Regions from separate parts of the Kinneretia aquatilis genome, predicted to be linked through region 1. Evidence: riboswitches for the same ligand, from Rfam matches in the RefSeq annotation. Region 1 holds a riboswitch; the other holds the start of a gene.
What was found. Region 1 has a riboswitch for cobalamin ahead of C1O66_RS03210 (energy-coupling factor ABC transporter permease). Riboswitches for the same ligand answer to the same signal wherever they lie in the genome.

Region 1 (14,239 bases):
TCACAGCCCAGGCCCAGCACCACCGGGCCCTCGCAAGGCAGGCACATGCTCATGCCAGCGGCGGCCGGTACACGACCAGGCGCTCGGCCAGGCGCTGCCAGAGGACTTCAGGCACCTCCGCATGCGTCACCCAGAGCACGGCCTTGAAGCGGGCCAGGTCCACCTCGGACAAGCGCTCGAAACGCTGGATGTGGGCCGGCAGCGGCGTCGGCCGGGTCCACCAATGCGGGCTGCCGGCCTCCTGCACAAAAGCGATTGGTTCCTCGTTGACCACATGGGCGGAGACGCGGGTGATGTTGATCTTGGGCGCCTCGACCCGCCAGCCCAGCTCGCGACCCAGGATGTCTACCGGAATGGTCTTGCCCACATCCGAGGCCGTGGTCAGCACCGGCGTGGCGCGCAGCAGGGCCGCGATCTGCTCGGCCATGGCATTGGCGCCGCCGACATGGCCGCTGAGCACGGGGATGACGAACTCGCCCGCATCGTCGACCACCAGCACGCCGGGGTCCTCGTCCTTGCTCTTCAGATGCGGTGCGATCAGCCGCACCACGGCACCCAGGGAGACGAAGAACACGATCTGGTCGTAACGCGCGAACAGCGCGGCCATCTCGTCCTTGAAGGCTCCGCTGTAGACGCGGAGCGGATTGGCCAGTCCGGCCAGAGTCGGCGCGAATTTCTCGGCCACACAGAGCTCGGCCTGCGGCAGCTCGCGCGCCAGGGCCGCCACCTGGGCGGCGCCATGCTTGGTGATGGCGACCAGGACCACGCGCGGTGCCGCGATGAGGTTCTCAGGATTCATGTTTCGCTTTCATCGGGTTGTGGTGCCTCTTCCGGCTCGGCGTCAGCCTGGCTTTCCTTCTTGCGGCAGCCGCGCTGCAGCTCGCCGCGCACCCGCCCCGGGTTGCGCACCAGCAGCAGGGACAAGTAATTGACTTTGGTCCCGCGCAGGCTGGCCACCTCGTGGACGATGCGCTCCACCGGGCTGCCGGCCTTCTCGATGAAGCGGCTGTGGGCCAGCAGGCCGCGGCGCGCCAGCAGATCGATCAAGTCGTCCAGCAGGGGCTTGACCTTCATCAGCACCAGGGTGTCGAAGTCCTCCAACATACGTTCGACCGCGGCGATGCCGTAGGCCGCCGGCACGATGGCGATGGTGTCGTCCTGCTCGGACAGCGGCATCTGCAACTGGGCGCAGGCGGCGTTGAAGGAATTGACCCCGGCGACGATCTCGATGCGGGCCTCGGGCTCCAGCTCGCGCAGCACCCGGGCCAGGTAGCCAAAGCTCGCGTAGGTGGAGGCATCGCCCTCGACCAGGAAGAGCACGTCCTGCCCGCCGTCCAGCAGGGCCCGCACCGTCTCGGCCGCCTTGCGCCAGTGGCGGGCCAGCTTCTCCGCGTCATGTGTCATCGGAAACAGCAGGGACTGGTGCTGCGCGGGCGGCTGCAGGCCGGCGCGCAGGGCGATGTCCAGGGCATAGCTGTCCTTGCGCAGGCTGCGCACCGGATAGGTCCAGACGGCATCACGCCGCTCCAGCAAGGCCCAGCCGCGGCGGGTGATGAGCCCGGGGTCGCCGGGGCCCAGCGAGACGCCGTACAGCGTCCCTTTGGCTTGCACGAGCTTCTCACTCATGTCGCAGTCCCGCGCTGCGCGCAGACCACCCAGACCGGGTTCTCGGCCGCCAGCCGGTGCATGTGCAGGATGGGCTTGCTGCGCGAGGCCTGCAGCTGCAGCACATCCCAGCTCGCGCCCACGGCTTTCAGCGCAGCCACCGCCGTGGCCAGGTTCTCCAGGGTCACGAAGTTCATCACCAGCCAGCCCTGGGGCTTGAGCCGGGAGAACACGCGCTCGATCAGCTCGACCAGCTCACCGCCCGAGCCGCCGATGAACACCGCATCCGGCGCGGGCCATGCCTCCAGGCCCTCGGGCGCGCGGCCCTGTTGGCTGCTGTGGTTACTCAGGCCCAGGCTGCGGCGATTGCGCTCGATGATGGCGGCGTCCTCGCTGTTCTTCTCGATGGCGTAGACATGGCCCTCGGGGCAGAGCCGCGCCGCCTCCAGGCCCACCGAGCCGGAGCCGGCGCCGATGTCCCAGACGATGCTGTTGGCACGCAGCTGCAGGCGCGCCAGCGACACCGCGCGAACCTCGCGTTTGGTCAAGAGGCCCTTCTCCGGCTGGCGTTGCTCAAAAATCTCATCGGCCAGGCCGAAGAGCACCGGCCGCGGCCGCGGCTGCAGGCGCAGCAACAGCATCACATGCAGGGGCGCAAAGCGCAGCTCGGCCACCTCGGCCACGCTGAGCTCGGCCCGCACCCGCTCGCCCGGCTGGCACAGGGATTCGGCCACGGCGATCTGAAAGGCCTCGCCCAGCCCCTCGGCCAGCAGCATGCGGGCGATGCGGTCGGCGCTGTTCTCAGGGCTGGTCAGCACGGCCACCCGCTCCTGCTGGCGCAGGGTCTGCAGCAAGGCGTAGAGCCCATGCGAGGCATCGGCGCCCGGCTGCCACTCGCCGGCATCGCGGCTGTGCACCGAGCAGAACTTCAAGTCCTGCCAGGGCAGGCCCAGGCGGGCGCAGGCCAGCTGGATGGTGCTCAAGTTCGGCAGCACCTCCAGCGCGTCGATGCACAGGCGTGCCGCCAGATAGCTGGCGATGCCAAAGCACAGCGGGTCGCCGGTGGCCAGCACCACGCAGCGCTGGCCCTGGGCCTGGGCCTCGCGGACCCAGAGCGGCACCTGGGACAGGGCGCTGCCGATCTCATGCCGGCGCGCGCCGGGCGCGATCTCGGCCTCGAACAAAGCCAGGGTGCGGGCCGCGCCGATCACGCAGTCGGCCGCGCGCAGCTGGGCCAGGGCGGCCGCACTGAGACTGGCCGCGCCATCGTCCAGCACGCCGATCACCTGGCAGCGCCGGCCGCTGAAGCGCTGGCCTTCGTAGCGGGTGTCCTCGCCCAGCGGCAGGCGCGGCACATGGGTGTGGGTTTCGGAAATCGTCATGTCTGTCATCTGGGTGTTCTTCAATCGCTGGCCGCCTCGGCCAGCTTGCGGCCCTCGAAATCGCAGACCAGCACGGTCAGGCGGAACTTGCCCGGGTAGCGTCCCATCAGGGTCTGCACCACGCGCTCGGCCAGGGCCTGGTGGAACTCCAGCACCAGGCCCAGGGCCTCGACGCGCTCGCTGGCATAACGGGCGGTTTCGGCGTTTCGGATGTCCTCGCAGACCTCGGCCGGCACGCCGATGCCGGCGCAGAGCTCGGCCAGCAGGCCGGTGTCCACCTCGGCGCGGCCGGCGTGGGTGATGGTTTCGCCCTGGGCGATCTTGGTCAGCTTGCCCACCATGCCGCCGATCACCACATGGGCCAGACGGGCCTTGACCGCCGCGTCCAGCGCATAGCGCAGGAAGTCGCCCATCTGCACAAAGCAGGCCTGGGGAAGCTCCGGGAACTCGGCCATGACGAACTTCTCGGTTCGCCCGCCGGTGGTCAGGGCCACCATGCCGGCCCCCGTGGTGCCAGCCACTTGCACACCCTGCACCACGCTGGCCCGGTAGGCCGCCGTCGAGTAAGGCTTGACGATGCCGGTGGTGCCCAGGATGGAGATGCCGCCGAGGATGCCCAGTCGCGTGTTGAGTGTTTTCTTGGCCATCTCCAGGCCTTGCGGCACCGAGATGCAGACCTCCAGGCCCAGCTCGTCGAGCAGGCTCTGGCCGATCTCGCGCACGTTGTCCTCGATATTGCGGCGCGGCACCGGGTTGATGGCCGGGCCGCCCACCGCCAGGCCCAGGCCCGGCATGGTGACCGTGCCGACGCCGAAGCCGCCGGCCAGCAAGACCTGACCCTGCAGCTCGGGACGCAGGCGCACATCGGCGGTCAGATGGGCTTTGTCGGTGCAGTCGGGGTCGTCGCCGGCATCCTTGATGACCATGGCATGAGCGACACGGGCCAGGCCTTCGCCTTCGCAGCGACCGTCCTGCACGGCGAACTGCACCCGCTGGCCATTGGGCAAAAGGCATTCCACCGTCTCGGGCACGGCGCCATGCACCAGGCCCAGCACCGCCGCCCGCGCGGCCGCGGCCGAGCAGGCGCCGGTGGTGAAGCCGGTGCGGGTGCCGCGCTTGACGGTCTTGTCCATCATGGCTGAGCCGATCCCTTGTGCTGCAGCTCGCGCGCCTCGGCCAGGCCCAGCAGGGCGTGGATGGCCGCCACCACCAGGGTGGAGCCGCCCTTGCGGCCGCGGATGACGATCCAGGGCACCTCGTCCAGCTCGGCCATCAAGTCCTTGCTCTCGGCCGCCGAGACAAAACCGACCGGCATGCCCACCACCAGAGCCGGGCGCACGCCCTGCTCGCGGATCAGGCGCACCAGCTCGATCAGGGCCGTGGGCGCATTGCCGATGCCGACGATGGCCCCGTCCAGCAGGCCCAGGGTCTGGGCCTTGCGCATGGCCTGCACGGCGCGGGTCGTGCCTTGTTCGCCAGCGTCCCGAATGACATCGGCATCGCTGATGAACTGATGCGTGCCCATGCCGAAATGCGCCAGGCGCGGGCGCGAGAGGCCGACGCAGATCATCTCCACATCGGCGACCACGCGGCTGGGCGCGCGCCCGCCCGTGGCCAGGATGGCGGCCAAGCCGGCCTCGACCGCCTGCGGGTGAAAGTCCGTCAGGCCGTTGAAATCGAAATCGGCATTGGCGTGGATCATGCGGCGCACCACCGGCCACTGCAGCGCGTCGTAGCCGTGCGGGCCGACCTCGCGGTCAATCACCGCGAAAGAGTCATGCTCGATGGCCCGGCCGGCCGCGGTCAGCTGCTCGGTGACGGTGTTGCCCTGGGCCTGGTGGATACTCATGCCGGGGCATGCCCGTGGGCATGGGCGTCGTGGGGGTGATGGTGGTGAGGGTGGTGGTGCTCGTGACCGTGCGCGCGACTGTGCTCATGTGTGTGGTCGTGCGAATGCGCTTGGTCATGCGCATGCGAATGGTCATGCCCATGGTCGTGATCGTGCACATGCGGCTCCGGCCCATGGTGATGGCCGCCATGCCCCAGGCTGACGGCGATCTCGCGGAACTTGCAGCCGTCGCAAGGCATCAGGGCGGCCGGGGCGCCGGCGCGCAGATCGGCGGCGCGCTGCTCCAGCAGCTCGAAGATCTCGCGCTCCGCCCCGAAGTAATCGGCCAGGGCAAAGCGCAGCTGCGGGTACTGCAGGCGCAGATGCTCGACCTGGCGCTGGATGCGGCTGATCAGGGTGCCACTGAACAGGTAGTAAGGCAGGACGACGATCTGCGTCATCAGCTGCTGGCTATGGCGTTGCACCACCCGTTCCAGGCGCGGGTGGGTGATGCCGGTGAAGGCCACATCGACCAGCTCATGGTCGCCCTCCTCCAGCAGCCAGCGCGCCATCTTGGCCACATCGCCATTGGCCTGACGGTCCGAGGCGCCGCGGCCCAGCAGCACCACACCGGTGTTACGCGGGTCGGGCATGTCCAGGCTCATCATGGCCTGGCGCAGGCGGCGCTTGAGCAGGGCGAGGATGGGGTCGCAGGCGCTCAGGTGCGGGGCATAGAGGAACTGCGTGCCGGGGCAGTCCAGGCGCGCGCTGTCGATGGCCTGCGGGATGTCCATCTTCACATGCCCCGCGGCATTGAGGATCAGCGGCAGCACCAGCACGCGCTGCGCACCGGCGGCGGCGCGGCGCAGGCCGCCGTGCAGCATCACCGGCGCAAACTCGATGAAGCAGACCTCGATGCGCCAGCCCGGCTGACGCTGGCGCCATTGCTCGGCAAAGGCCTCGATCTCGTCGTTGGCGCCGGCTTCGCGCGAGCCGTGGCCCACCAGCAGAAGGGTTTCGTTGGGAGTGATTGACATGAAAGTTGCGCCTCAGAGTTCGGGCTGGGCCGGCACGCTGGCACGGCGGAAGCGGTGGGTGAAGCTGGGGTCGTAGAGCTTGGACTTGGCCAGCTCGGGCCAGTGGCGCGAGCCCAGGGTCGGGCTGGCGATGACCATGGACTGGCTGACGATGCCGGCCTCGCGGCAGCGCTGCTTCACATCGGCCAGGGTGGCGCGCAGGATCTGCTCTTCGCCCGGCCAGGAGGCCTTGTGCACCACCAGCATGGGCGCGTCTTCGGCCCAGCCGGCCGCGCGCAGCTCGGCCGTGAGCTGGCCCAGCAAGGTGATGGACAGAAAGATGCACAAGGTGCAGCGGTGCGCGGCCAGGGCCGCAAGCTCCTCGCCCGCCGGCATGGGCGTGCGCCCGGCCACGCGGGTGAAGATCACCGTCTGCGTCAGCTCCGGCAGGGTGAAGGTCTCCACCGCCGCCGCGGCCGAGGCCATGGCCGAAGACACGCCCGGCACCACGCGCAGCGGCACGCCCGCCGCATCGAGCGGTTGCACCAGCTCCATCAGCGCGCCGTAGAGCGCCGGGTCGCCGGTCTGCAGGCGCAGCACCGTCTCATGGCGCGCGGCACGCTCGATCAGCCAGGCCGACATCTGGTCCAGCGTCATGCCCTTGGAATCGGCAATCTCGCAGCCCGGCGGTGCCCAGCGCGTGGCTGCCTCGTCGACCAGGGAGCCAGCAAACAGGATGGCGCCGGCGCGCTCGATCAAGCCCCGGCCCTTGACCGTGATCAGGTCCGGGTCACCCGGGCCGGCGCCGACAAACCAGACCGTGCCGGGCTCGGCTCGCGCCTCGCTCATGCCCGGCCCGGCTGCGGTGCAAAGCACTGGGCCGCCAGCGGCAGGCGGCGCAGCGGGCCATCGGCACGCAGCAGCCACAGCGTGCCCAGGGTCACCAGGGGCTCCAGCAGCACGACCGGTGCGTAGGCCACGGCAAAGCGCGCCCACTCGGCCAGGCTGGTCTCGCCCTGGCCCATGGCCAGCCAGAAACCCACCATGGCAATCACGCCGCCGTAGTAGGCGCTGTCCAGCTGCAGCAAAGTCTTGACCGTGACCGGCCGCTCGCCGTGGACCAGGCGCCGGGCCAGGCCGTGGTGCACCGCCATCAGCGGCAGCATCAGCGACAACGAATTCACCGCCAGATGCACGAGATCCTGCGGCTCGAACACCAGGCCTTGCAGCAGCAGGCCCAGGGGCAGGCCCAAAAGCGTGGGCACAAAGCCAAAGCTCAGGTAGAGCGGCATGGCGCCGAGGAAATGCAGCTCCGACGGGCCCGCCTTCATGTGAAAGGCCTGCATGAAGAGCGAGAAGAACAGCGCCGCCAGCAAGGTGCGCAGCAAGAGCGCCGGCTGCTTGAACAGCGGCGGCAGATGCGCCAGCACCAGCGGCGCGGCCACGGCGGCGGCCAGGGTCAGTTTGGCGGGGGCGATCAGCCCGGGTTCGATGTGCATGGTGGCAGCTCCGATGGGAGTGGAATGAAGGGGCGGTGGAACACAGCGCAGCCGAGAGCGGGTCGCGCAGGGACAGGCCACGCGCAGGCCTCGGCCAGAGCCGGGCACACGCGTCAGCGGGAAAACAGTTCTCGGGGGGGGATGAGACGCGGGGTCAACGGTGCGGCGCCTGCCGCAATCGGCCATGCAGCAGCCTCAGCCGGTCGCTGCGGCGCAAACGCGCAAGCGAATCAGCACAAGGGCACAACGGCACAACGGCCCGACGAGCGAGAACCCGAAACTCAGACCCGATCAGGGCCTAGGAGGGAGAGGAATCCATGGGTAGAGACACCGAAACAGCGCGATCGCCCGCTTCCCCGCAGGTTTTCGCCACATGGTGCGGCAGCCCAAGGGCTGCGGCGCACCGCTTCGTTGGCCGGTATCCGGGCTGGTGAAATCGAGTCCATCGCCTTCCCAGATGCAGACAACAACATCCAGTGGCTTGAGATGAACCCTGAGGCCGGCTTGGCGCAAGGCCAGGCCGCTTCGTTCACGCACCGTTGCGGGGGCAGCTCAGTCAGGCAAGGTCCGAAGGGACGGCTTGCATCTACTGATTCCCGTTTAACTGCAGGACTTTTGGGAGTCCCACGAGCACCAACAGGGCGCCATCCTAGCGCAAAACCCCAGGGGCCAACAAGCGCTGTGCGAACTGCGGGTTAGGCAGGAGCCGCCGCAACAAGGCCCGCAGCGCAGCGCCCTTGCAGCCGCAGGGCCCGAGCCCCCGGCCCTAGAATGCAAGCATGAACTCCTCGACACTTTGGTTTCGATCATTGCCGGCCGCCCTGGCTCTGCTGAGCGCCCTGCTTTGCGCCTCGGCCCAGGCCGCCGATCCGGCGCCAGCCAAGCCCGCCCCAGCGCCTGAAGCCCCTGCGGCCGCAGCTGCCGATGGCGTGGCCGATGCGCGCGTGACCGTCACCGTGATCGAGGACGACAGCACCCGCATCGAAGAGACCCGGGTGCGCGGCCAGACCCAGAAGGTCACGGTCCAGTCCAAGAACAGCAAGCTACCGAGCTACGAAATCATCATGGGCGATGGCAGCCGCGACCTGTCGGCCGGCCCGGGCTCCACGCGCGGCGCCGCCGGCAAGCGCGTCTGGAACGTTTTCAACTTCTGAGTGCGAGGCCCGGCCGCCTGAGCCTCACCCCTCAAGCCGCCGCCGCGCCCGCCTCGATTCCCACGCTGTAGCAAGCGATCAAGCAGTGCTGACATGGCCGTATTTACCGAAGTGACACTGGAGCAGGCGCAAGCCCTGATCAACCGCCTGGACCTGGGCCAGGTGCTGGAGCTGCGCGGCATTGGCGCCGGCATCGAGAACACCAACTACTTCCTGACCACCGAACGCGGTGAGTTCGTGCTGACCCTGTTCGAGCGACTGAGCTTCGAGCAGCTGCCCTTCTACCTGCAGTTCATGAAGCACCTGGCCGCGCGCGGCCTGGCCGTGCCCGACCCGCAGGCCGACGCGCGGGGCGAGATCCTGTTCGAGATCCAGGGCAAGCCGGCCGCCCTGGTCAACAAGCTGCGCGGCGGCCACCAGCTGGCGCCCGATCTCTTCCACTGCGAGCAGGTCGGCGCCGCCCTGGCTCGCATGCATCTGGCCGGCCAGGACTTCCCCCTGCACCAACCCAATCTGCGCGGCCTGGCCTGGTGGACCGACACCGTGCCCGTGCTGCTGCCCCATCTGGCGCCCGAGCAAGCGGCGCTGCTGCGCGAAGAGCTGGCCTACCAGCAGCAGCTGGCCGCCTCGCAGAGCTTTGCCGAGCTGCCGCGCGGGCCCATCCACGCCGACCTGTTCCGCGACAACGTGATGTTCGAGCTGCTGCCGCCGCAGCCCGAGGGCGTGCAGCCCCTGCAGGGGCGCGAGCGCCTGAGCGGCTTCTTCGATTTCTATTTCGCCGGTGTCGACACCTGGCTCTTCGATCTGGCCGTGTGCCTGAACGACTGGTGCATCGACCTGGCCAGCGGCCGCCTCGACGAAGCACGCGCCCAGGCCTTTGTGACCGCGTACGAATCCGTGCGGCCGCTCAGCGGCACCGAGCATCGCCTGCTGCCCGCCCTGCTGCGCGCGGCAGCGCTGCGCTTCTGGATCTCGCGGCTCTGGGATGTGCACCTGCCGCGCCAGGCCAGCCTGCTCAAGCCGCATGACCCCAGCCATTTCGAGCGCGTGCTGCGCGAGCGCATCGCGCGCGCCTGGCATGCCCTCCCATCCACGTGAAGCGCCCACACGCGCCCCACCACGCCCCCATCGAGTTTTTGAGAAGTCCACGGAATGAGTGACGCCAGCCGCCCCACCCCCGCCATGATGCTGCACCTGCAGACCGTGCCGGCACGCAACGGCCTGCTCTGGATACGCCATGGCTTCAAGGTCTTCCAGCGCCGCCCCCTGGCCCTGGCCAGCCTGTTCGCCACCTTTGTGTTCCTGGCCTTTGTGCTGCTGCTCCTGCCGGGTGTGGGCATGGTCGCGCTGCTGATGGCCGTGCCCCTGCTCTCCCTGGGCTTCATGCTTGCCACCCATCTGGTGCTGCAAGAGAAGACGCCGACCGCCGCCGTGTTCCTGGCGCCGCTCAAGCTGACCCAGCAGCGGCGCAACAACCAGCTGCTGCTGGGCGCCATCTACGCCCTGGCCACCGTGGGCATCAGCCTGCTGGCCGAGTGGGTGGACGGCGGTGCGATGGAGCAGTTGCAAACCCTGCTCGGCAAGGATGCGCCCAAGGCCGAGGTCGAGGCCTTGCTGGCCGACCCACGCCTGTTCTGGGGCGCAGTCACACGCCTGGGCCTGGCCGGCCTGCTGTCCATCCCCTTCTGGCATGCGCCGGCCCTGATCCACTGGGGCGGCCAGGGCCTGATGCAAGCCCTGTTCTCCAGCACCCTGGGCGTCTGGCGCAACAAGACGGCCTTCGCCTACAACGCCCTGCTCTGGGGCGGCCTGCTGATGGGCGCCTCGGCCATCTGCAGCCTGCTGCTCGGCGCGCTCGGCCTCGGCCAGTACCTGCCCCTGGTGGCCATGCCGGTGGGCCTGATGCTGACGACGGTGTTCTACACCTCGCTCTACTTCACCTTCATCGACTGCTTCATGTTCGGTGCGCCCAAGGAGTTGCCCGCCGCCCAAGGCGAGTGAACACGGCCCCGCCCAGGGCTGAGCGTCTTGGCACCGCCCCTCCTGGCGACAACCCTAGCTCCACCAGCCGCACAAAATGTTAACGTTCACCTCAAATAACACGCCAGCCACCCCATGGCCGGCCCACACCGAGGAGACGTCGACATGATGATGAAGAAGATGGTGCCCATGCAACGCGCCCGGCTCTGGCGCCCCACCCTGCTGGCCCTGGCCGGCAGCCTGGCCCTGCAGACCGCCCAAGCCCAGACCGAGAGCGACTACGCCCAGCTGCGCAGCCGCTGGCTGCAGCAGCTGACCGGCAGCCCCAGCACCCTGCCCGAGCGCCAGGCCGCCCTGGCCGAGCTGGCCGACAAGGCCGAGCTGCACTGGCAGGCCATCAACCTCTCCAGCAGCACGCCGGGCCTGTGGCCCGATCTGCAAAGCAGCAGCGATGCCTCGGTGCTGACCAGCCACTACGCGCGCCTCCTGCTGATGGCGCGCGCCCAGGCCACGCCGGGCTCGCGCCTGTTCGGCCACCCCACGCTGGCCAGCGACGTGATCGAAGGCCTGGCCTGGATGCACGCCAATCGATACCGCCCGGGCCTCAGCCGCTACGGCAACTGGTGGGATTGGGAGATCGGCGCGCCGCAGGCCTTGAGCAGCATCCTGACCTTGATGCATGGCGCACTCAGCGCCGAGGAGCGCAGCCGCTACCTCGCCACGATTGATTTCTACGTGCCCGACGCCACCCGCCGCGGCAACCAGCCCAGCCTCGAGGAAACCGGGGCCAACCGCCTGGACAAGGCCTTGATCGTCGGCGTGCGTGGCGCGCTCGGTGGCTCGGACGAGCGCTTGCGCCACGCCCGCGATGCGATCAGCCAGACCCTGCACTACGTCACCCAGGGTGATGGCTTCTACGCCGACGGCTCCTTCATTCAGCACAGCTACGTGGCCTACACCGGCAGCTACGGCCTGGTGATGCTGGACAGCCTCTCGCGCCTGCTGCTGCTCTTGCAGGGCAGCCTCTGGGCCCCCAACGACCCGCAGCTCAACAATGTCTACGACTGGAGCGAGCGGGCCTTCCGCCCCCTGGTGCGCGATGGTGCCATGACCGATTCGGTGCGTGGCCGTGCCATCGCCCGGCGCAGTTCCAGCAACCACTCCGCCGGCCGCAGCCTGATGGGGTCGCTGCTGCGCCTGGCCGAGGGCGCGCCTGCGGCCCAGGCGCAGCCGCTCAAGGAAATGGTCAAGGGCTGGCTGCAGCGCAACCGCTACCTCGGCCCGACTTGCTTCACAGGCCAAACCCTGGCGCCCGACAGCGCCTGCGCCAAGTTCAGCCTGCATGAAATCAGCCTGCTGCAAGGCCTGCAGGCCAACACCAGCCTCAGCCCCGCGCCCGAGCGGCCCGGCGCCCAGGTCTTCGCCGCCATGGACCGCGCCGTGCTGCGCCATGCCGATTTCAGCTTCGATTTAAGCCTGTTCTCCAACCGCATCAGCGCCTACGAATCGGGCAATGGCGAGAACCTGCGCCCCTGGTGGACCGGTATGGGCATGAGCAGCCTGCACAACGCCGACCAGCAGGCCTTCGATGGCGACTATTGGGCCACGGTCGACCTGCTGCGCCTGCCCGGCACCACCACCGACCGCAGCAGCGCCGCCCTCAAGAACTGGGCCCTGATCAAGAACACCAGCAACTGGGTCGGCGGCGCCCAGCTCGAAGGCCGCTACGCCATCGCCACGCTGGACTTCGGTGCGCTCAACGTGACCGGTAGCTCGCTCAAGGGCAAGAAGGCCTGGTTCCTGTTCGGCGACAAGATCATCGCCCTGGGTGGGGCCATCAGCAGCGGCAACAGCCTGGCCGTGGAGACTGTGGTCGAGAACCGCAAGCTCAACACCAGCGGCAGCAACACCCTGACCGTGGGCGGCCAGGCACAACCCAGCATGCCGGGCTGGAGCGCCAGCCTCAGCAACACCGCCTGGGCTCATCTGGCCGGCAGCCAGCCGGGCGCAGACATCGGCTATGTCTTCCCCGACCGGCCCACCGTGCAAGCCCTGCGCGAGCAGCGCAGCGGCAGCTGGAAGGCCATCAAGTCCCAGGAGCTGGACGACACGGTCAACGCCCATTACCTGAGCCTGGCCATCCCGCACGGCCTCAAACCCACGGCCGCCAGCTACAGCTATGTCATCCTGCCCGGCCGCAGCGCCACGCAGACCGCCGCCTTCGCGGCCCAGCCCGCGCTCAAGATCCTGGCGCGCAGCACCGACATGCTGGCCGTGCAAGACAGCAGCCTCGGCCTGGTCGGCGCCAACTTCCTGACCAATGGCAGCAAAACGCTGAACCTCGACGGCAAACCCTTGCTGAGCAGCAGCGCCAAGGCCTCGGTGCTGATGCGCGAGAGCGCCGACGAGCTGGCCCTGAGCGTGGCCGACCCCACCCAGGTCAACACCGGCAGCATCACCGTGGAGATCCAGCGCGCCGCCAGCGCCGTGCTGGCCAACAGCCCCGGCATCACCGTGCTGCGTCTGGCGCCCACGGTGCAACTGCAGGTCAATGTGGCGCAGGCAGCCGGGCGCTCTTTCGAGGTCCGCTTCCGGCTGCAGCGCTGATCCGCGCCCTCAGCCCGCCGCAGGCGGGTTCAGCTCTTGGGCCGAACCCGTCTGCGCCAGGATCTGGCGCCAGCGGTAAAAGGTCGTGTCGGAAAAGCGCCCATGCCGGCAGGCCTGGGTGACGCTCATGCCCGCCGCCACCTGCTGCACGTAGAAGCGCATCACGGCCTCAGGCAGGGGCAGGCTGGGTCGGCCGCGTGCGGGCGTGACGAACAATTCGTCCATCACCACAGCTCCGCCAGCGTCGGCGCCATGTCCACCACCTCGTCGGCTTGCGGCAGGCGGGCGCAGAAGTCGGCGCTCAAGGCCTGGCCGGCCTCGGGCTGCAGCTCCAGCACGGTCAGCGAGTTGCGGCCTGGGCGCAGCAGCGGCCAGGGCAGATAGAGCGCCAGCTGCGGGCCGCGCACCCAGTGGCGGCCGAGGTTGAAGCCATTGATCCAGACCTGGCCCTTGTGGCCGCCGTTCAGGCGCACAAAGCAGTCACCCGGCTCGTCCACCTCAAAGTCGGCGCTGAAGAACTGCGGCAGGCCGCTCTGCACCGAGCCGGCCCTGCGCGCCTGCGTGGCGCCCGCCGGCAGCTCGGCCAGGGGCAAGGCGAAGTGCTCCCAGCGCTGCAGCACATTGATACCCAGGCGCACCCAGCCCAGCAGGCCCTTGCGGTCCTGCAGCTGCGGGCCGTAGTTGACCCGGCCCTGGTTCTCCACCAGCAGCTCCAGCGTGGCCTCGCCGCCGGGCCAATCCAGCGCCAGGCTCAAGGGCCCGTCGCGCTCCAGCAGGCCCACCGGCCGGCCGTCCACAAAGACCTGGGCGCGGTCATGCACGGCCTGCACCGACAGCGTCACCGGGCCTTTCGGGTGGCGCACCCGGCAGCGGTAGAGCGTGAAGCCGTAGTCCTGCCCCAGCTGCTCCATGCTGCGCGGGCAAACATCGATGCGGGTCGGCGCCAGGCCTTGCAAGGCCTCGAACCAGGGCTGGCACGGCACCAGGGCCAGGCCTTGCCGATCAAAGCGCGGCGCCTCGGGCGGCAGCGGTGGCAAATCGGGCGGCGGCAGGCCGCGGGCCTGCGCTTGCGCGCGCAGATGGGCCAGGATCACTGCCTTCATGGCGATGAATTTGGGCGTCACGCTGCCGTCCTCGGCCAGGGGCGCGTCGTAGTCGTAGCTGTTGA
Region 2 (14,239 bases), on a different contig from region 1:
AGGCTGCTAGAGACGGACAGGGGCGCACCGAAGATCAGGTCGGCCCGCGAGCTGCCCAGCAGCAGCTCGGCATAGGCCTCGACGTCCTCCGTCAGGCGCCAGGTCGCGCGGGCCGAGCCGTGGTAGCGCTCGGCACCGGGGATCAGGGTCTTGTAGGCCGCCGGGTTGTAGGCCAGCACGGTGCCGGTCTTGCCGGGGGTCAGGTCGCCGTAGTTGATCAGCTGCAGCGGGCCTTGCACGCCGCCGAGCTTGTTGGTGGGATCGCTGCCGAGGTAGTTGGTCGCCACCCAGGCCAGGGTGCCGCCGGGCTCGCCGCGGAAATCGTTGTCGCGCAGCCAGGCGACCTGGCTCTGGTCCAGGCGGTCGCGCTTGAGTGCGTCGAAGCTCAGCGTCAGGTTGAAGCCTTCGCGTGCCAGATCGCCGAAGCCATGGCGCAGCTCGAAGCTGCGCTCGCTCTGGCCCGTGCCCTCGGTCGAACGGCCCAGGCCCACGCGGGCCTCGGTGCCCTGGAAGTCGTCGTAGAGCACGATATTGACCACGCCGGCGATGGCGTCCGAGCCGTAGATGGACGAGGCGCCGTCCTTGAGCACATCGATGCGGCGCACGGCGGCCAGAGGCAGGCTGTTCAGATCGGTGAACACATCCTGCATGTTCTGCGCCGTGGCATAGGGCGCCACGCGCCGGCCGTTGACCAGCACCAAGGTGTTCTGCTGGCCCAAGCCACGCAGGGACAGGCCGGCCGTGCCGGCGGAGAAGCTGCCGGTGAACTGCTCGTTGAAGCTGTTGCCGCTGTTGGCGGCGATCAGGCGCAACACCTCGGGCAGGCTGGTCTTGCCGCTGGCCTTGATGTCGGCCGCGCTCAGCACCTGCACCGGGTTGGCGCCCTCGCGCTTGAGGCTGACGATGTTCGAGCCAGTGACGGTGACGCGCTCCAGGCGCTTGGCGCCCTCGGGCTCGGTGGTTTGCGAATGGGCGGTCGGCAGAAAGACCGCGGCCAGGGCGGCGGCCAGGAGAGAAGGCTTCAGAGACATGATGGGTGACGGCGAAAGGATGGAAACGAGGTGAAACCTGCGCAGCGAAAAGGAGGCAAGGCGAAGCCAAGCCAGCGACAGCGCCGATCGGTCGCTGCGCGGGGCACACGGAAAAAAAGGCGTGGTGAAGCCGTCTGCAAGGGCTGCCGGCGGGCAGCTGCAGAGCTTCAAACGGAGGGGGGGGGGTTGTGAGGCGGGCGGAGGGCGCCGCGGCTCGATCCGTCGCGTCGACGGTCAACGCAGCTCGGCCCCGCGGCCGCGGCCGGCCATCAACACATTCGGCCGATGGGGGCGAGGGCTGGACCCGGGAGGGTCATCAAATCAACAAACTGCAAAGCGAGGGATGGCATCGCGGGGGCTCTTGTTCAACTGCACGCTCTTGTTGGCGCCCCTGAAATTTAGTGGAAACCCTTACTTCACCCAAACAATAAAAACTTGTTTGCTTATGCATACCGCTTAGATACCACCTCGCGGATCGCTGGCGGCGAGCCTCAGCGCTCAGCCCAGCAGCTTCTTCAGCGGCGCCGGCAGGCCGTAGCTGGCCAGGGCCTCGCGCGCCACCCATTGCCCTTGCTGGCCGGCACGCTGCGCGGCCTCGGCACCCAGCACCGCGCGGCGCGGGTGCAGCACCCAGTCCAGATGGGTCAGCGCATGCTCGATGCGCGGCAGCACATCGGGTGTGGCGCCCAGGCTTTGCGCATGCGATTGCAGCTGCGCCTCGTCCTCGAACAAGGGCAGGCTCCAGAGCCCGGCCCAGACGCCGGTGTCCGGCCGCTGCTGCAGCAAGACCTGACCCTCATGCTCCAGCCACAGCCACCAGTTCTCGCGCCGGCTGCGCTTGAGCTTGCGGGTCTTGATCGGGAACTGGGTCGGCTCGCCCGTCTTGCGCCCGGCACACAAGCTCTCGGCCGGGCAGATCAGGCATTGCGGCGAGCGCGGCGTGCAGACCGTCGCGCCCAGATCCATCAGCCCCTGCGTGTAGGCCTCGATGCCCACCGCCGGCAGCAGGGCTTGGGCATGCTGCCAGAGCAGCTTTTCCTGCGCGCTGCTGGCCAGGTCGCCTTGGAAGGCCAGCAGGCGGCCGAGCACGCGTTTGACATTGCCGTCGAGGATGGCGATGCGCTCGCCGAAGCAGAAGGCCGCCACTGCCGCGGCGGTGGAGCGGCCGATGCCGGGCAGCTCCTGCAGCTCGGCCGCGGTCGGCGGGAAACGCCCGTCGGGCCGGGCGGCCACGGCGCGCGCGCAGGCATGGAGGTTGCGCGCCCGGCTGTAATAACCGAGGCCAGCCCAGAGCGAAAGCACCTCATCCAGCGAGGCAGCACCGAGATCGGCCACGGTCGGGAAGCGCTCGAGAAAGCGCTGGTAATAGCCCAGCACCGTCGTCACCTGGGTCTGCTGCAACATGATCTCGGACAGCCAGACGCGGTAAGGGTCGCGCGTCTTCTGCCAGGGCAGCTCGTGCCGGCCGTGTCGCTTTTGCCAGGCCACCAGGCGCTCGCCAAACTCCAGCGGCAGCACGGTCGCATCGCCGGCTGCGGTCTTCTTCGTCATCTCTTTTGGCATTGGGGACAGAAAAACGTGGAGCGGGCGCCCTGGACGATGCGGCGGATGGACGTGCCGCAGACGCGGCAAGGCTGGCCTTCACGGCCGTAGACCTGGGCCTGCATCTGGAAGCTGCCGGCCACGCCGTGCGCATCCTTGAAATCCCGCAAGGTGCTGCCGCCGGCCTCCAGCGCCTGCGCCAGCACCGCACGCACGGCGGTGGCCAGGCGCGCCGCGCGCGGGCGGCTCACTTTGCAGGCCGCCAGGCGCGGGTCGATGCCGGCCAGGAACAGGGCCTCGCAGGCGTAGATATTGCCGGCGCCGACGACGATGTCGCCGGCCAGCAAGGCCTGCTTGACCGCCACGCGCCGGCCGCTCAGACCGGCATGCAGATGGGGGCCGTCGAAGCGGGCGTCGAAAGGCTCCAGCCCCAGGCCGGCCAACAGCTTGGCGGCCGGGTCGGCCTCCAGGCCCGGCGACCAAACAACGGCGCCGAAGCGGCGCGGGTCATTCAGGCGCAGCAAGCCGCGGTCGGTTTGCAAATCAAAGTGGTCGTGCGCGCCGGCTGGCGCTGAGGCATCGGCGCTGAAGCCCAGGCTGCCCGACATGCCCAGGTGCAGCAGCAAGCCGCCCGGGGCGAGCTGCGAACTCAGCGGCAACCACAAATATTTACCTCGCCGCGTGGTGGCACCCACGCGGGCGCCAACCAGGCGCTGCGGCTCCAGGCCCAAGGGCCAGCGCAGCGGCTTGCCCAGGCGAACCGACTGCACCGTGGCGCCGCAAATGGCATCGGCAAAGCTGCGGCGGGTGACTTCGACTTCGGGGAGCTCAGGCATGGCGGCGATCATATCGGTGCAGAATGGCCGCAGCCCGCGTGTGCCTAGCCCGGGCTTTGTGATCACGCAGGAGCTTGTTGCATGCCCGAATTCGTCCGCCGCCGCCCCCAATTGAACGCCAGCCTGCTGGTGCTGCTGGCGGCCGGCCTGCTTCACGGCCTGGCAGGCGCCGCCAGTGCGCCGTCCCGTGCGCCCGAAACCCCGGCCGCGCCCAAAAGCGACGCTGCAACTGCTGCCACCATCCACAACTCCGAACTCGACGCGCCGCTGTTCTACCAGTTGCTGGTCGGCGAGCTGGAACTCAGCACCGGGCAGACCGGCGTGGCCTACCAAGTGCTGCTGGACGCCGCCCGCCGCACCAAGGACGAAGAGCTGTTCAAGCGCGTGGTCAACATCGCCCTGCAGGCTCGTGCTGGTGACCAGGCCCTGAGCGCCGCACGCGCCTGGCGCGAGAGCCTGCCGACCTCACTGGCGGCGCAGCAGATGACCATCCAACTGCTGGCCCTGCTGAACCGCCCGGCCGAGGTGGTGGAGCCGCTGCGCGCCCTGCTGGCCCTGAACCCACCCGAGCTGCGTGGCGCGGTGCTGGCCGGCCTGCCCCGCCTGTTCCAGCGCGCGCCCGAGCCCAAAAAGGTCTTGAGCGCGCTCGAGCCCCTGCTGCACAACGCCAGCCAGGCCAAGGAAACCCGCGTGGCCGCCCAGGTAGTGTTGGCGCGCCTGGCCCTTTCGGCTGGTGACAGCAAGCGGGCCCTGGAGCTGACGCAGTCGCTGAACCAGCAATTCCCGGAGGGCGATGACGCCATGCAGCTGGCCCTGGAGCTGATGCCCAACGAGCCGGCGGCCGAGGCCTTGATCCAAGCGCGGCTGCAGGCCTCGCCCGATGACACCAAGCTGCGCCTGGCCTACGGCCGCGCCCTGGCCCGCGCACAGAAGCCGTCGGACGCAGCGCGCGAGTTCCGCGCAGTCACGCTGAAGGACCCCGAGCAACTGAGCGCCTGGTTTGCCCTGGGCACGCTGGAGCTGGAGCTGCGCCAGGCCGAAGCGGCCGACCATGCCTTGCGCGAGTACCTGCGCCGCCTGGACCTCGCCGCCGCGAAAGAGGCCAAGGAACCCGGAGGCGCAGCCAAGGAGACGAGCGACAACAGCCAGGCCGAGTTCAACCAGGAGGCCCGCCAGCAATCCTGGTTGATGCTGGCCCAGGCGGCCGAGCTGCGCGGCGACCTCAAGGGCGCCGAAGCCTGGTTGATCAAGGTGGACAGCCCACAGCGCCGCTTTGAGGCCCAGTACCGCCGCGCCTCGCTGATCGCCCGACAGGGGCGCATGGCTGAGGCACGCAAGCTGCTGCAAGGCCTGCCCGAAAACACCCCCGATGCGCTGCGCGCCAAGGTCATGGCCGAATCGCAGCTGCTGCGCGACCAGCGTGAATGGAAGCAGGCCTACGAGCTGCTGGCCCGCGCCACCGAGCGCCTGCCCGAGGACGCCGATCTGGTCTACGAGCAATCGATGATGGCCGAAAAGCTGGGCCAGCTTGACGAGATGGAAGTCCTGCTCAAGCGCGTGATCGCCATCAAGCCCGATCACCACCACGCCTACAACGCCCTGGGCTACTCGCTGGCCGATCGCAACATTCGCCTCGACGAAGCGCGCGGCCTGATCGCCAAGGCCCTGAGCTTCGTGCCCTCCGAGCCCTTCATCCTGGACAGCATGGGCTGGGTGGAGTTCCGCCTGGGCAACAAGGAAGAAGCGCAGCGCCTGCTGCGGCTGGCCTTCGAGGCGCGACCCGATGCCGAGATCGCTGCCCACCTGGGCGAGGTACTCTGGGCCAGCGACAAGGCCGAGGAAGCGCGCCGCGTCTGGGCCGAAGGCCTGAAACGCGACCCCAAGAACGAAGCGCTGCTGGACACGCTCAAGCGCCTCAAGGTCAAACCATGACCTGGATGACACGCGCCCTGCCCGGCCGGCGTGCCGGCATGGCAGGGGCTCTGGCGCTGGCCCTGCTGCCGGTCTTGAGCGGCTGTGCCAGCCTGGCGCCACAGGCGCCGCCGGCTGCTCTTCTGAACGCACCCGACGCCGTCCACCTAACCGGCCGCTTGAGCGTACAGGTGACGGGTGTCAGCGGCCGACCGAGTGGCGGCAATGTCAGCTTCGACCTCAGCGGCGGCCCGACCGCAGGCCAACTGGAGCTGAGCACGCCGCTGGGCGCCCTAGTCGCCCGCGCGCGCTGGGGCGGCGGCGAAGTGAGCCTGCAAACCCCCGAAGGCGAGCGCCGCTTTGAAGATCTCGACGCCCTGACCCGCGAGATGCTGGGCGAGACCATCCCCCTGGCCGCCCTGTTCGACTGGCTGCGCGGCCAGCCCTGGCCGCAGGCCGCGCACGAGCCCCTGCCGGCGCCGCAAAGCGGCTTCGAGCAACTGGGCTGGCGCCTGGATCTGGCACGCCGCGCCGATGGTCTCATCATCGCCAGCCGCAACGGCGAGCCCAGCGTGACCCTGCGTGCACGACTGGATGCTTCGAACTGAACCCCACGAGATCCGCGCCTCAAGATCCGCACCACCCCGATTTCCCTCCCGCACCGGCCCCGGCCTTTTTCCATGCAAGCGATTTACGACGTCCCCGCCCCCGCCAAGCTCAATCTCTTCTTGCACGTGGTGGGCAAGCGGCCCGATGGCTATCACCTGCTGCAGTCCATCTTTGCCCTGATCGATTGGGCCGACACCCTGCATTTCGAGCGCCGCAGCGATGGCCGCCTGCAGCGCCACGACCAGGGCGACGCCCTGCCCGAGGACGACTTGTGCTTGCGGGCTGCGCGCGCACTGCAGCAGCAAAGCGGCTGCACGCTGGGCGCTGACATTCACATCGAGAAGCGCTTGCCCGCGGGCGCCGGCATGGGCGGCGGATCCTCCGATGCCGCCTCCACCCTGCTCGCGCTGAACCGCCTCTGGGGCCTGAACTGGCCGCTCTCGCGCCTGCTGCCGCTGGGTTTGAGCCTGGGTGCGGATGTGCCGTTTTTCCTTGGCGGCAGCCACGCTTTCGTCGAAGGCATCGGCGAAATCCTGCATCCGATCGAGCTGCCCGAAATGACGTTTGCCGTCGTGAAACCGGCCGCCAGCATCCCCACGCAGAAAATATTTTCGAGTCCCCTCTTGGCAAGGTCGAATTCTGTGGCTATAGTAGCGGGCTTTCCTGCACACAACAGCAGCGACGACAAAACGAGCAGCGACAGCCGCTCGACCGAGTCAGAAGATGCTGGCGCCGTGACAAGCGTAGTGAGCCTGGATGCTGAAGGAGTCGAGAAATTCTTGAATGGCTTCGGTCGCAATGACCTGCAAAAGCCGGCCGAGGATTTCTGCCCTGAGGTGGTTCAGGCACTCGAACTGCTGGAATCGCGATTCTGCAACAGCCGGATGACGGGTTCAGGCAGTGCGGTTTTTGCAAGAGTTGATGCTGCAACGCTCGACACTTTCAATAAGCCTGAGGGCGGGAAAAACGGGATTGACTACCGTGAAAAAAATCAGCTGATTTCGGGTTTGCCCACTCACTGGTCTGGTAGAATTTGCCGCAGTCTGAATCGCCACCCCTTGCAGGGTTGGGCTGAGTAAAGACACAAGTTATAGGGTGCTGCAGCTCTGCAGTGTCCTGTGTAGGGGAGTCGCCAAGTTGGTTAAGGCATCGGATTTTGATTCCGACATGCGAAGGTTCGAATCCTTCTTCCCCTGCCAAATTTCTTTCTCTTGAATACCCACCCGGACACGCTGGCTGGCCACGGGTCCTTGACCCAAAGGATGGCCCGTGCTGCTCAATACCGTCCTCTTCACCGGTAACGCCAATCCGGTTCTCTCCCAAGAAATCGCCACCCACCTGGGCCTCGAGCTTGGCAAGGCCGTGGTCGGTCGTTTCTCTGACGGCGAAGTCACCGTCGAAATCCAGCAAAACGTCCGCGCCCGCGATGTGTTCGTCATCCAGCCCACCTGCGCACCGACGAACGAGAACCTGATGGAACTGCTGATCATGGTCGATGCCCTGAAGCGCGCCAGCGCTCGCCGCATCACCGCCGTGATCCCCTACTTCGGTTACGCACGCCAGGATCGCCGCCCACGTTCGACCCGCGTGCCGATTTCGGCCAAGGTCGTGGCCAATCTGCTGGAAACCGTCGGTGTCGAGCGCGTCCTGACCATGGACCTGCACGCCGACCAGATCCAAGGTTTCTTCGACATCCCGGTCGACAACATCTACGCCTCGCCGGTGCTGCTGTCGGACCTGAAGGCCCGCAACTACAGCAATCTGGTCGTGGTCAGCCCCGACGTTGGCGGTGTGGTGCGTGCACGCGCCCTGGCCAAGCAGCTGGGCTGCGATCTGGCCATCATCGACAAGCGCCGTCCGGCTGCCAATGTCTCGGAAGTGATGCACGTCATCGGCGAAATCGACGGCCGCAACTGCGTGATCATGGACGACATGATCGACACCGCCGGCACCCTGGTAAAGGCCGCTGAAGTGTTGAAGGACCGCGGCGCCAAGAGCGTGTTCGCGTATTGCACCCACCCGATTCTGTCGGGCCCCGCCATCGAGCGCATTTCCAAGTCGCACCTGGACGAAGTCGTCATCAGCAACACCATCCCGCTGAACGATGCAGCCAAGGCCTGCGGCAAGATCCGCCAGCTGTCGGTCGCCTTCCTGTTCGCCGAAACCATCCGCCGCATTTCGGACGGTGAGTCGGTCACCTCGCTGTTCAGCGAGCAGAACAACAACTTCTAAGTTCTTCGGGCGACGCGGTGCAAGCTGCGGCGCCCGAATCACATGCAGTCGCCGTACGGACTGCATTTCACTGAGCAGCCTGGTCGCGGGCGCTCAACACCATGGACACCGCATGCGGTGTTCAGCCATTTGGAGTCACTATGAAATTCACCGCTTTTGATCGCAAGCTGCAGGGGACCGGAGCGAGCCGCCGCCTGCGCATTGCTGGTCGCGTTCCTGGCATCGTTTTCGGCGCTGGCGAACCCGCCAACATCGAACTGGACCACAACGCCCTGTTCCATGCCCTGAAGAAGGAAGCCTTCCACAGCACCATCCTCGAGATGGAACTGAACGGCGTGGTCACGCAAGTTCTGCTGCGCGACTTCCAGCTGCACCCCTACAAGCCGCAAGTCCTGCACGCTGACTTCCAGCGCGTGGACGGCACCACCAAGATCACCAAGAAGGTGCCGCTGCACTTCATCGGCGAAGAAAACTCGCCGGCCGTGAAGACCGACAGCTGCACGGTCAACCACGTGATCACCGAGCTGCAAATCACCTGCCTGGCCCAGCAACTGCCCGCTTTCATCGAAGTGGACCTGAGCGGCCTGACCAAGGGTCACTCGGTGCACGTGAACGACCTGAAGATCCCCGCTGGCATCAAGGTTGTGACCCACGGCAAGCCGAACCCCGTGGTCGCCACCCCGGTGGAGCCTGTGGTCGAAGTGGTGGTGGCTGCTGCCGCTCCCGCCGACGACGGCAAGGGCAAGAAGAAGGGCAAGAAGTAATCCTTCTTCCCCACGGCTTCATGCCTCACGAAAAGGCCCTGCACTGCAGGGCCTTTTTCTTGCCCGCTCGGCGGCGCACGGCGCCCGCCCCATCTGCAAGCCCCGCCCCGTTCGCCCCTTTCTCTCGGCCACCCTGCCCACCGATAATCTCCGCCCATGATTCGACTGTTTGTTGGCCTCGGCAACCCCGGGGCGGAATATGAAGACACGCGCCACAACGCCGGTTTCTGGTGGGTGGATCAGCTGGCGCGCAAGCTGGGTGCCACGCTGCAGGCCGAACGCAACTATTACGGCCTGTGCGCGCGAATCAACAACGCGCCCGGCTGCGAAGGGCCGATCTGGCTGCTGCAGCCCATGACGTACATGAACCTCTCGGGCAAATCGGTGGCGGCGCTGGCGCGCTTCTTCAAGATTGCGCCGGAGGAGATCCTGGCCATCCATGACGAGCTGGACCTCCTGCCTGGTGAGATGAAGTTCAAGCAAGGCGGCGGCAACGGAGGCCACAACGGCTTGAAGGACATGCAGGCCCAGCTCGGCTCGGCCAATTTCTGGCGCCTGCGCCTGGGCATCGGCCACCCCGGCCACAAGGGTGAAGTGGCCGCCTATGTGCTGCGCAAGCCGCCCCTGTCGGAGCGCGAGGCGGTGCAGGATTGCATCGACAAATCCCTGGCCACCGTCGAGCTGATGCTGGCGGGCCAGATGGACAAGGCCCTGGCCAAGATCCACGCCAAGCCGCCGCGGCCCAAACCGCCCAAGCCGGCAGCCCTGGCCGCCAAGCCCGAAGGCAGCCCCGGTCAGCCCACCACCCCAGCCGCCCCCACCGAAAGCTGAGCCCATGCACCACCGCACCCTGCCCCGCCCCGTCCTGGTTTTGAATGGCGCGGCCTGGGCTGCGGTGTTGGCCGTGCCCCTGCTGGGTCTACCCCCTGCCGCACAAGCCCAAACGGAGACGCGCAGCGCCCAGGTCTACCGCTGCGGACCACAGGGCCGCGATCTGCGCGACTCGCCCTGCCCCGAAGGCAGCGCGCAAGCGCCCAAGACCATCGCCTTTGACCAACCGAGCGACGCCGACCGGCGCGCCGCCCAAGCCCTGGCCAGAGACGATGCGCATCGCGCCCGCGAGATGGAAGCTCGTCGCCTGAAAGACGAATCGGAAGCGCTGCGTCGGGCGCCCGGCTCGGTGGCCATCCATGGCCGCGGCCTGCCTGCCTCGGCGCCTGCGCAGACCCAACCCGCGCAAGCCGCTCATCCCAAACCGCCCAAAGCACCCAAGGCGCCCAAACCCTTGAAGCCCCTGACACCGGCAGACACGAAGGCAAAAGCGCCGCCTGCGCCCGCATCCATCGGCGCCAAGCCCGGCCGGGCCGCCTCGGCCGCAAGCTAGAATCCAGCCCGTTGGTGCTCGTGCAAGCATTGCGTCTTGCACAGTTAAACGGGAATCAGGAAGGCGCGCTGCCACGCTCGCAAGCAAGCCCAACCTGAGCTGTCCCCGCAACGGTAAGTGAACGGAGCCCTGGCCGCACGCCTCATCGCGACAGCCGCCAGCGCGCTTCAAGCGCTGTCCTCGGTCCACTGAAACCCCCGGGTTTTGGGAAGGACACAGCTGCTGAGGTTCACCAGCCCGGATACCGGCCAACAACGTGGTGCGCCGCGTCCCCTGCCCTTCTACGGGCGGGTGCTGCAGCACATCGTTCCACAGGCGCTCAGCGGGTGAGCTGGTGCCTGGCAGTTCTGCTTGCTGTTTCTTTTGCTCATGACCTCTTCCGTCCGGCCCTTGGCCCGCACTCAGGCGCGCGCGTTCCTGCCCGCCGCACCTTCGTCCTTTGCTGTTCGCGCCCAAGCCTTGCCCTTCGCCTTGGCCCTGCTTGCCATGGCCATCCAGGGCCAAGCCCAGGCACAAGGCCCTGGCCCCAACAAGCTCGATTCGGTGGTGGTCACCGCCACCCGCTCGCCCATTCGCTTGAGCGAGGTCCTGACCGACCTGACCGTGCTGACCCGCGCCGACATCGAACGCCAAGCCTTTGGCAGCTTGGCCGATCTGCTGCGCAACAGCGGCTGCGTGGAGATGGTCCGCAACGGCGGCCCCGGCACCACGACATCGCTCTTCCTGCGTGGCGCTGACACCCGCCACACGGTGGTTCTGGTGGACGGCGTGCGTGTCGATTCGCAAGCCAGCGGCGGCACGGCCTGGCAAGGCATCCCGCTGTCGCAAATCGAACGCGTGGAAGTGCTCAAAGGCCCAGCCAGCGCCATCTACGGCTCCGACGCAGTCGGCGGCGTGGTGCAGATCTTCACCCGCAAGGGCGGCCCGCGCCTGCAGGCCGAGCTGGGCGCCGGTCTGGGCAATCTGGGCACTCGCAAGCTCGACGCCGGCCTCACCGGCAGCGCGGGCCTGCTGGACTTCGCCCTCAGCGCCGCGGCCGAGCGCAGTGACGGCTTCAACAGCACCATCGACTCGCCCAGCAGCTTCAGCTACATCGCCGACCGTGATGGCTGGAAGAACCACAACCTCAAGGGCCGCATCGGCCTGCAGCTGAACACGGCCCACCGGCTTGAGGCCCTCGCTCTGAGCAGCCACTCCGATGCCCAATACGATGGATCGAAAAGTTCGCCAGACAATGACGACCACAGCATCCAGGACACCCGCGTGGCCCAGCTGAGCTGGAGTGCGCAATGGTTGCCGGCGCTGCAGACCCAGCTGAGCCTGGCTGAATCGACCGAGAAGTACGAGACCCAACCCTCGGTCTACCTGACCGAAACCCAGCTGCGCAATATCAGCCTCAATGGCAGCTACCAGATCGCCAAAGGCCAGCAACTCAACTTCATCCTGGAGCGCCGCGAGGACCGCCTGGAGAACCCGAACCTGCTGAGCGACAACAAGATCGACAAGCGCCGCCAGCATGGGTTGGCCCTGGGCTGGCTATGGAACCAGGATGCGCTGAGCCTGCAAGTACACGGCCGCCATGACGATGACAGCCAGTTCGGCGGCGTCAACACCGGCACGGTCGCGGCCGGCTATGTGCTCGCTTCGGGCCTGCGCCTGGTCAGCTCCGTCGGCACGGCCTTCCGTGCACCGACCCTGTTTCAGCGCGCCAGCGAATACAGCCCCGATCTGAGCAAGCCCGGCATCAAGCCGCTGGACCCCGAGCGCGGCCGCAACCTCGAGTTCGGCCTGAAGTACAACACCGAGCACAGCGAATTTTCGCTCACGGCCTACCGCAACCGCATCCGCGACCTGATCATCTACGGAGCGCCAGGCAGCTGCGTCAACAAGCGTGGCTGCTATCAAAACGTCGCCTCGGCCCGCTTGCAAGGTCTGAGCCTGCAAGGCAGCACCGAGATCGCCGGCATCCGCCTCTCCAGCACCCTGGACCTGCAGGCCCCCAAGAACATGAGCAACGACAAGCTGCTGGCCCGGCGTGCGCGCGTGTACGGCACCTTGCGTGCCGACACCACGGTGGCGAACTGGAAGCTGGGTGCGGCCGTGCAGAGCTCGGGCCAACGCTATGACGACGCGGCCAACAGCAAGCCACTGGCGGGCTATGCCCTGCTCAACCTCGACGCCCAGTACAGCCTGACGCGCGAGCTGCGCCTGCAGCTGAATCTGGACAATGCCTTCAACCGCAGCTACCAGACAGCAGGCGGCTATGCCCAGGCACCGCGCACGGTCTTCGTCGGCCTGCGCTACAGCCCCGCCTCGCTGTAAATCTGACGCAGGCAAAAGCGACCATGGCGGCTGATCAGCTTCAGAGGCACCAGCTCATCGTCGGCGGCCAGCGCAGCGGCAAGAGCCGCCATGCCGAGCGCCTGGCCCTGCGCTGGCTGAAGGCCTCGCCGGCGCATGAGGTCTGTGTGCTGGCCACGGCCCAGGCCTGGGACGAGGAGATGCGCCAGCGAATTGCCCGCCACCAGGCCGACCGGCCGGCCGGCTTTGCCACCGTGGAGGTGCCGCTGTCGCTCACCCGCGCCCTGCGCGCCCAGAGCGCGCCGGGCCGGCTGCTGCTGGTGGACTGCCTGACCCTGTGGCTGACCAACTGGCTGATGCCCATGGGCGGCCGGCCGGACCGCGCGAGCTGGGAGGCCGAGCGCAGCGCGCTGCTGGCCGCGCTGCCCGAGCTGGCCTCACCCGTGCTCTTCGTGTCCAACGAGGTGGGCTGGGGCATCTCGCCGCTGGGGCGCGAGGTGCGCGACTTTGTCGATGAACTGGGCCGGCTCAACCAGGCGGTGGCCAGCCGCTGTCAAGACCTGACCCTGATGGTGGCCGGCCAGGCCTGGACCCGGCCGGTGCATGTGGAGACCGATCTGCCATGAAGCTTCGCTTCGCATCCCTACTCGCGGCCTCGCTGCTCGCGCTGACACTCGGCCCGGCGCTTGCGCAAGCTCAAGCGCCTGCCAAGGTCGAGATCAAGGACGACCTCGGCCACACCACCCAGTGGAGCCGCCCGCCGCAGCGCATCGTCACCCTGCTGCCCTCGCTGACCGAGACCATCTGCGCCCTGGGAGCCTGCGATCGCCTGGTGGGCGTGGACCGCTACTCCAACCACCCCGAGTCGGTGGGCAAGCTGCCCAAGCTCGGCGGCCTGGATGACACCCAGGTCGAGACCATCGTGTCGCTGCGGCCCGATGTGGTGCTGCTGGCGCCGTCGTCTCGCGTGACCGACCGGCTGCGCAGCCTGGGCCTGACCGTGGTGACGCTGGAGGCCAAGTCCTATGCCGACGTTCAGCGCGTGCTCGACAAGATCGGCACCCTGCTGCAGGTGCGCGATGCCCAGGCCGTCTGGCGCCGCATCGAGGCCCTGGTCGGCGCCGCCGCGCAGAGCATCCCGCCGCAGGCACGCGGCGCCCTGGTCTACTACGAAGTCGACCGCTCGCCCTATGCCGCCGGCCCCGTGTCCTTCATGGGCGAGACCATGGCCCGCCTGGGCGTGAAGAACATCATCACGCCCGAGATGGGCCCCTTTCCCAAGATCAGCCCCGAGTATGTGGTGCGCGCGGCACCGCAGCTGATCATGATCGGCAAGCGCAATGCCGATGGCCTGGCGGACCGCCCCGGCTGGTCGCGCATTCCCGCGATCCGAGACCAGCGCGTCTGCGTCTTCGACGCCAAGCAAAGCGATGTGCTGGCCCGCCCCGGCCCACGCATGGGCGAGGCAGCGCAGATCATGGCGCAATGCCTGCGCGAGCAATACGGCAGCAAGCCATGAGCGCCCCGTCCACCACGCCCGTGTCGCCGCCAGCCGCGTCGCTCCCGGCCGCGCCGACGTCCTGGCGGGCCTGGCCCCTGCTGGCCGGCCTGCTGCTGGCCAGCGTCCTG

Region 2: linked by a shared signal. The riboswitch ahead of C1O66_RS11350 (TonB-dependent receptor plug domain-containing protein) and the one ahead of C1O66_RS03210 (energy-coupling factor ABC transporter permease) in region 1 are both predicted to bind cobalamin.

Annotation. Positions count from the first base shown of each region.
Region 1 is NZ_POSP01000001.1:740,914-755,152, reverse strand. It holds gene C1O66_RS03250 (cobalamin biosynthesis protein) at 1-53, opposite strand, end outside; gene C1O66_RS03245 (cobalamin biosynthesis central domain-containing protein) at 50-799, opposite strand; gene cobI (precorrin-2 C(20)-methyltransferase) at 796-1,626, opposite strand; gene cbiE (precorrin-6y C5,15-methyltransferase (decarboxylating) subunit CbiE) at 1,623-2,987, opposite strand; gene C1O66_RS03230 (cobalt-precorrin-5B (C(1))-methyltransferase) at 3,008-4,123, opposite strand; gene C1O66_RS03225 (precorrin-8X methylmutase) at 4,120-4,836, opposite strand; gene C1O66_RS03220 (sirohydrochlorin chelatase) at 4,833-5,852, opposite strand; gene cobM (precorrin-4 C(11)-methyltransferase) at 5,865-6,680, opposite strand; gene C1O66_RS03210 (energy-coupling factor ABC transporter permease) at 6,677-7,330, opposite strand; cobalamin riboswitch at 7,727-7,983, opposite strand; gene C1O66_RS03205 (hypothetical protein) at 8,110-8,484, shown strand; gene C1O66_RS03200 (homoserine kinase) at 8,578-9,582, shown strand; gene C1O66_RS03195 (BPSS1780 family membrane protein) at 9,637-10,485, shown strand; gene C1O66_RS03190 (polysaccharide lyase 8 family protein) at 10,630-13,071, shown strand; gene C1O66_RS03185 (helix-turn-helix domain-containing protein) at 13,081-13,296, opposite strand; gene C1O66_RS03180 (glycoside hydrolase family 35 protein) at 13,296-14,239, opposite strand, start outside.
Region 2 is NZ_POSP01000003.1:1,877,889-1,892,127, forward strand. It holds gene C1O66_RS11295 (TonB-dependent receptor plug domain-containing protein) at 1-1,031, opposite strand, end outside; gene mutY (A/G-specific adenine glycosylase) at 1,530-2,582, opposite strand; gene mutM (bifunctional DNA-formamidopyrimidine glycosylase/DNA-(apurinic or apyrimidinic site) lyase) at 2,579-3,409, opposite strand; gene C1O66_RS11310 (tetratricopeptide repeat protein) at 3,491-5,341, shown strand; gene C1O66_RS11315 (outer membrane lipoprotein LolB) at 5,338-5,928, shown strand; gene ispE (4-(cytidine 5'-diphospho)-2-C-methyl-D-erythritol kinase) at 6,001-7,008, shown strand; tRNA gene C1O66_RS11325 (tRNA-Gln) at 7,052-7,128, shown strand; gene C1O66_RS11330 (ribose-phosphate pyrophosphokinase) at 7,199-8,161, shown strand; gene C1O66_RS11335 (50S ribosomal protein L25/general stress protein Ctc) at 8,302-8,925, shown strand; gene pth (aminoacyl-tRNA hydrolase) at 9,082-9,756, shown strand; gene C1O66_RS11345 (hypothetical protein) at 9,761-10,309, shown strand; cobalamin riboswitch at 10,305-10,576, shown strand; gene C1O66_RS11350 (TonB-dependent receptor plug domain-containing protein) at 10,679-12,631, shown strand; gene cobU (bifunctional adenosylcobinamide kinase/adenosylcobinamide-phosphate guanylyltransferase) at 12,655-13,236, shown strand; gene C1O66_RS11360 (ABC transporter substrate-binding protein) at 13,233-14,129, shown strand; gene C1O66_RS11365 (FecCD family ABC transporter permease) at 14,126-14,239, shown strand, end outside.